DNA from 2 places in the Micromonospora sp. WMMD735 genome. Region 1 is predicted to be linked to the other one. Evidence: riboswitches for the same ligand, from Rfam matches in the RefSeq annotation. Region 1 holds a riboswitch; the other holds the start of a gene.
The links. Region 1 has a riboswitch for thiamine pyrophosphate ahead of ACN268_RS14785 (ECF transporter S component). Riboswitches for the same ligand answer to the same signal wherever they lie in the genome.

Region 1 (3,172 bases):
CGACCAGGACCAGGGTGGTGTCGGGGTCCAACGCGCCGGCCACCGCCGTGCGGACCAGGTCCGCGCCGGCCGGGTCGAGGTTGGCGGTGGGCTCGTCGAGCAGCAGCAGCCCCGGCCGCAGCGCCAGCACGCCGGCCAGGGCGAGCCGCTGCTGCTCGCCGCCGGACAGCGCCGCGGTGGGCCGGTCCCGGTGGTACGGGAAACCGACCCGACGCAGCGCCTCGTCCACCCGGGGCCAGATCTCGTCGCCGGGTACCCCCCGGTTCTCCAGGCCGAACGCGACGTCGTCGCCGCAGCGGGCCATCACGAGCTGGGACTGCGGGTCCTGGAAGACGGTGCCGACCCGCTCACGGGCCTTGGTCGGGTCGAGGCCGTCGATCTCGACGGTGCCCTCCTGCTCGCCGGAGTCCGCCGGCAGCAGCCCGGCCAGTGCGGCGAGCAGGGTGCTCTTGCCGGCCCCGGACGGCCCCAGCAGCAGCACCCGTTCCCCGTGGTCGATGCGCAGGTCGACCCCGCGTACCGCCCAGGCCCGCCGCCCGGCGTGCCGCCAGCCGAAGCCGACCAGCCTCACCCCGGCCACGCCACCGACCCCTCCCCGCTCGCCACCGCGGGGTCAGACGAGCTTGCGGTCGCGGGCGGCGGGGAACCGGTCGAGCACCCCGGTCTCGGCGAGCGCCCGGGTCAGGTACCAGCCGCCGACCCCGGCGACGACGGCGGCGCTGAGCACGGTCAGTGCCGCGTACGGCAGGCGGTAGCTGACCAGGGCGTACTCGGCGTTCCAGACGAAGAAGTCGAACAGGGCGGCGCTCAGCCCGGTCATCGCCCCGGCGAGCACCGCCACCGGCAGCCGGTACGTCCGGTAGCGGAACGCGGCGAAGGCCAGTTCCGCGCCGAGGCCCTGGATCAGGCCCTGGACGATGGTGACGCCACCCCACTCCGCACCGAGCAGCGCGGAGACGGTGGCGGCGACCGCCTCGCAGAACAGGGCCGCCCCCGGCTTGCGGATCACCAGGCCGCCGAGCACGGCCGGGACGAGCCACACCCCGTACATCACGGCCTGGCTGGCCGGTGCGGCGGCGAATACCGGGTCGACGGCCTTCCAGACCAGGCCCCAGGCCCAGAAGATGACCCCGAAGGCCACGGCGATCACGGCGGCGACCACGATGTCGATCGTGCGCCACCGGTTGGTGGTGGTGTGCTGCATGTCGGTGCTCCCAGTCCAGCGATCGAACCAGGAGAAGACGCACGCCGCGCCCGGCGGCAGCCGGACGGCGGCGCGGCTGGAGGTCGACCGAACTCCCTGCGCTGGCATTACCCAGATCAGGTTCGAGGGTCTGCGGGCGGTGCCCGCACTCTCAGCGCTGTGCGCTCCCCTGTCGGATGTGAAGTTGTCTCGGCAGACGCTAGCACCGACCTGCGGCAACGGCCCAGCAGGTCATGGTTCCCGGCATTCGACGCCCGGGCGGGGGTCCGGGTCGCTGGGTAGGCTGACGATCATGCGGGTGGCGGCGCGGGGACTGACGTTCGACGTACGGGCCGGTGGCCCGGAGGGCGGCAACGTGGTGCTGCTGCTGCACGGCTTCCCCCAGCACGGTGGGGAGTGGGACGCGGTGGTGCCCGCCCTGCACGCCGCCGGGCTGCGCACGTACGCACCCGACCAGCGGGGTTACTCGCCCGGTGCCCGCCCGACGGAGGTGGCCGACTACCGGCTGCCGGAGCTGGTCGCCGACGCGGTGGCGGTGCTGGACGCGCTGGACGTCGAGGCCGCGCACGTGGTGGGGCACGACTGGGGCGCGGTCGTCGCCTGGGCGTTGGCCGCAGGGCACCCGGAGCGGGTGCGTACCCTCACCGCGGTCTCGGTGCCGCATCCGGCCGCCTTCGGGTACGCGCTGGCCACCGACCGCCGGCAGCGGGCGCGCTCGGCGTACATGGCGTTGTTCCGCCGGGCGGGCCTGGCGGAGAAGGTGCTGCTGGCCGGGCGGGGGGTGGTGCTGCGCCGGCTGCTGTCCGGCGTCGGCGACCCGGCCCGGGTGGCCGGGTACGCCGGGCCGCTGCGGACCCCCGGCGCGTTGACCGGGGCCCTGAACTGGTACCGGGCGATGTCGGGGCGGGACATGAAGGCGGTCGGTCCGGTGGGCGTGCCGACCAGCTACGTGTGGAGTGACCGGGACGTGGCGATCGGGCGGGCCGCCGCGCAGGCGTGCGTCCGGCACGTGTCGGGGGAGTACCGGTTCGTGGTGCTTCCCGGGGTGACCCACTGGATTCCCGACGAGGCGCCGGGCCCGTTGGCCGAGGCGATCCTGGCCCGGGTGCGCGGGTCGGCCTGACGCTGTCGGCGGAGCGGCCCGATCGGGGTTCGTGAATCGGTTTCGGGCGGTTGCGGATCGGGCACAGGCGTTGCTGCCGACGGGGGGTGCCCCCGTCGGTCGTACCGTCTGAACCGGAGGTAACGCGTGTCGAAGGAATCCGAGAAGCAGCGATGGCAACGCAACTTCGCCGATCTGCTCCAGGAACTGCGGGTCGCCCAGACCGGCGTGCAGATCCTCTTCGCCTTCCTGCTGACCCTGCCGTTCAGTAACGGGTTCACCCGGACCAGCGAGTTCCAGCGGGACGTCTACATCCTGGCCCTGCTGTCCGCCGCCGCGGCCACCGCGATGATCATCTCGCCGGTCGCCTTCCACCGGGCGCTGTTCCGCCAGGGCCGCAAGCCGGAACTGGTCCGCTTCGCCCACCGGATGGCCTCCGGTGGGTTGGCCTTCATGCTGGTCGCGATGGTGAGCGCGGTCCTGCTGATCGCCGACTTCGTGCTCGACACCGGCATCGCCGTGGTGCTCACCGTGATCACCGGCCTGTGGTTCCTGACCTTCTGGGTGATCCTGCCGTTCGCCCGGCGCAACTGGGGCGAGGACGACATCGACGACGACGATGACGACCCGGTGGTGCTGAGCGGCGACTGATCCCGTTCGTCGGGTGGTGCGACGAGTGCGGTGGGCCGGGGGTCCACCCGGGCCGACGGCGGCCGGGGTGGACCCCCGGCCCCGCTGCCGCCGGCGGGTCAGCGGGCGATGGCCCAGGCCAGCACGGCCGCCAGGATGAGCCCGTTGAGCAGCGCCAGTACCAGGTACGCCTGCGGCGGGATCTTGCGGCCGCGCCGGACGAAGCTGACCAGCAC
Region 2 (3,172 bases), 670 kb from region 1:
GCTGTCGAGGGTGACCTTCTCGAAGTTCGAGGTCTTGGTGGCGCCGCAGTCGGCGTTCTCGACCCCGGCCGCGGTGCGGATGCCGCCGAGCAGGTGGCTGAGGAACTCCGGCTCGGTGTACGACGCCTGGGTGTGGCCGCCGCCGGTGTACCAGGAGCGACCGCCGTCGTAGTCCTGGCACCAGGCGGTGGGGTGGTCCGCGCCCATCGCGCCGGCACCCGGGCTGTAGGACTTCTCGTCCAGGCTGGCCAGCACGTGCACCTTGGAGCGCGGGTTGGTGCGGAAGTTGTACCACTCGTCGAACCGGGACCAGCGGTCCGGCAGGTCGGCCGTCGACGGGTGCGCGTGGTCCTCGACCTTGACGGTGGCCTGCTGGTTGGCCGGGTGGCCGGAGAAGTACGCACCGACCAGGTTGCCGTACCAGGCCCAGTCGTACTCGGTGTCGGAGGCGGCGTGCACGCCCGCGTAGCCGCCGCCGGCCTTGATGTAGCGCTCGAACGCGGCCTGCTGGGTGGCGTCGAGCACGTCACCGGTGGTGGAGAGCCAGATGACCGCCTGGTACTTGGCCAGGTTGGTGTCGTTGAAGGCGGCTCCGTCCTCGGTGGTGTCGACGGTGAAGCCGTTCTCGGTGCCGAGCTTCTGGATCGCGGCGATGCCGGCCGGGATGGCGTCGTGCCGGAATCCGGCGGTCTTGGAGAAGACCAGGACCGAGAACGGTTCGGCGGCGGCTGCCGCTGCCGGCGCGGGTGCGGCCTGGGGCCGGGCCTGCGCGACGGGAGCGGCCTGGGCGGCGGTGCCGCCGATCAGGCCGCTGGCGAGTAGGGAGAGGGCCAGTAGACCGGCACCCAGTGGACCGCGACGTGCGCGGCGATGGCGGGATGGAGACACTCCATGCTCCTTTTGTCCGCGTTGGACAGTGGTGGGGGCATGGGGACGACTCGCCGCAGACCGTCCCCGGTCGGATCGGTGTGGGCCCGCCGAGGTCCGCACCGGTGGCGATCAGGTACGGGCCACGCCGAGGCTCCGCACCGGAATAATGTCGATCGGTTGAACAAATTAGCGCCGCTGGATTGGTTTCCGGCAAGGCATGAGCATGTAACGATTCGGTATCGGCGACTCGCTTTTCCGGCTTATGTGGATACAAGCCCAAAACAGTAGGCATCGATGGTCCTGGATCAATCTAACACCCCTTGGCGGATCAGCGGATCTGTCGTACGGTCACAGGCACGTGACCCACGGGAGCCCGGTACACCGGGCTGAGAGGGGGGCTGGGAGCCCCCGACCGTCGAACCTGATCCGGGTAATGCCGGCGCAGGGAGGAGAGTTGCCGTGCCGTCCCTCGGCCGACTGCATCTGATCACCGACACCCGCCCCGGGTGCGACCCGCTCGCCGTCGTACGGGCCGCCCTCCCGGTGGCCCGCGCCGACCTCGTCGTCCAGGTCCGGGTGACCGACCACACCACCGACCGGCAGGCGTACGACCTGGCCCGACGGGTGCGCGAGCAGTGTGCCCCGTACGGGGCCACCTGCCTGGTCAACGACCGGCTGCACGTCGCCCTCGCGGTGGACGCCCACGGCGGCCACGTCGGCGCGGACGACCTGCCCGTCGCGGCGGCCCGCCGGGTCCTCGGCCACGCCGCCGTGCTCGGCGCGACCGCCCGGGAACCGGTCGCCGCCGCCCGGGCCGTCGCCGCCGGGGCCAGCTACCTGGGCGTCGGCCCGTGCCACCCGACCGCCACCAAGACCGGCCTGCCCGACCCGATCGGCCCCGCCGGCATCCGCGCCGTCGTCGCGGCCGTCGACGTGCCGGTCATCGCCATCGGCGGGGTCACCGTCGCCACGGTGCCGGCGCTGCGGGCCGCCGGGGCGTACGGGGTGGCGGTGGTCGGGGCGCTGTCCACCGCCGCCGACCCGGGCCGGGCCACCGCCGAACTGATCGCGGCGCTGACGTGCTGACCCGGCCCGACGTCGCCATCGTGGGCGCGGGGCCGGTCGGATTGGCGATCGCCTGGCGCTGCGCCACCCGGGGCCTGCGGGTGGCCGTGCACGACCCGGCCCCCGGCTCCGGCGCGTCCCGGGTCGCCGCCGGAATGCTCGCCCCCGTCGCCGAGGCGTACTTCGGGGAACGGGAACTGACCGGGCTGCTCACCGCGTCCGCCGCCCGCTGGTCGGGCTTCGCCGCCGAACTGACCGAAGCCACCGGAACGGAGTTCGGCTACCGCACCGACGGCACCCTCGTCGTCGGGCTGACCGGGGACGACCTGGCCGAGGCACGCCGGCTCTGGTCGTACCAGCAGGGGTTGGGGCTGCCGATCAGCGCGCTGCGCCCGTCGCAGCTACGGGAGCGCGAACCGGCGCTGACCCCCCGGCTGCGCGGCGGGGCGGTCGCCCCCGGCGACCACCAGGTCGACCCGCGCCGGCTGGTCGACGCGCTACGGGTCGCCGCCGGACGGGCCGGCGCGACCCTGCTGCCCGGCGCGGTGACCCGACTGGCCGAGGTGGACGCGCCGGTCGTCGTGGTCGCCGCCGGCTGCGGCGCCGCCGCGCTGACCGGGCTACCGGTCCGCCCGGTCAAGGGCCAGGTGCTGCGGCTGCGCGCGCCCGACCACCGCCCGCCCGGCTTCCGGCACGTCATCCGGGGGTACGCCGACGGCGAGTCGGTCTACCTCGTCCCCCGTGACGACGGCGAGGTGGTGCTCGGGGCGACCGTCGAGGAACGCACCGACACCGAGGTGACCACCGGGGCGGTGCTGCGGCTGCTCCGGGCCGCCGTCGACCTCGTCCCCGAACTCGCCGAGTACGCGCTGACCGAGGCGACCGCCGGGCTGCGCCCCGGCACCCCGGACAACGCGCCGATCCTCGGCCCGCTGCCCGGCCGGCCCGGCGTGCTCGCCGCCACCGGCCACCACCGGCACGGCATCGTGCTCACCCCGGTCACCGCCGACCTGATCACCGACCTGATCGTCACCGGTCAGCCGGACCCCCTGCTCACCCCCTTCACCGCCGACCGGTTCCACTGAGGAGGAAGACGTGCGACTGATCGTCAACGGCGTCGGACGCGAGCTGGCCGGCGGCACGACCGTCGCGGACCTGGTCGCCACGGTCACCGGGCAGCGGCGCGGCCTCGCCGTCGCGGTCAACGGCGAGGTGGTCCCCCGGGGCGGCTGGCCGG

Region 2: it holds a riboswitch for thiamine pyrophosphate, as region 1 does, so the genes downstream of both, thiE (thiamine phosphate synthase) here and ACN268_RS14785 (ECF transporter S component) in region 1, are expected to answer to the same signal.

What each region holds. Positions count from the first base shown of each region.
Region 1 is NZ_JBMHMJ010000002.1:3,507,444-3,510,615, reverse strand. Features, by position in the region: gene ACN268_RS14790 (ABC transporter ATP-binding protein) at 1-580, opposite strand, end outside; gene ACN268_RS14785 (ECF transporter S component) at 614-1,204, opposite strand; TPP riboswitch at 1,280-1,385, opposite strand; gene ACN268_RS14780 (alpha/beta fold hydrolase) at 1,497-2,327, shown strand; gene ACN268_RS14775 (DUF6328 family protein) at 2,454-2,957, shown strand; gene ACN268_RS14770 (hypothetical protein) at 3,056-3,172, opposite strand, start outside.
Region 2 is NZ_JBMHMJ010000002.1:4,180,009-4,183,180, reverse strand. Features, by position in the region: gene ACN268_RS17785 (ThuA domain-containing protein) at 1-888, opposite strand, end outside; TPP riboswitch at 1,226-1,335, shown strand; gene thiE (thiamine phosphate synthase) at 1,330-1,956, shown strand; gene thiO (glycine oxidase ThiO) at 1,950-3,020, shown strand; gene thiS (sulfur carrier protein ThiS) at 3,031-3,172, shown strand, end outside.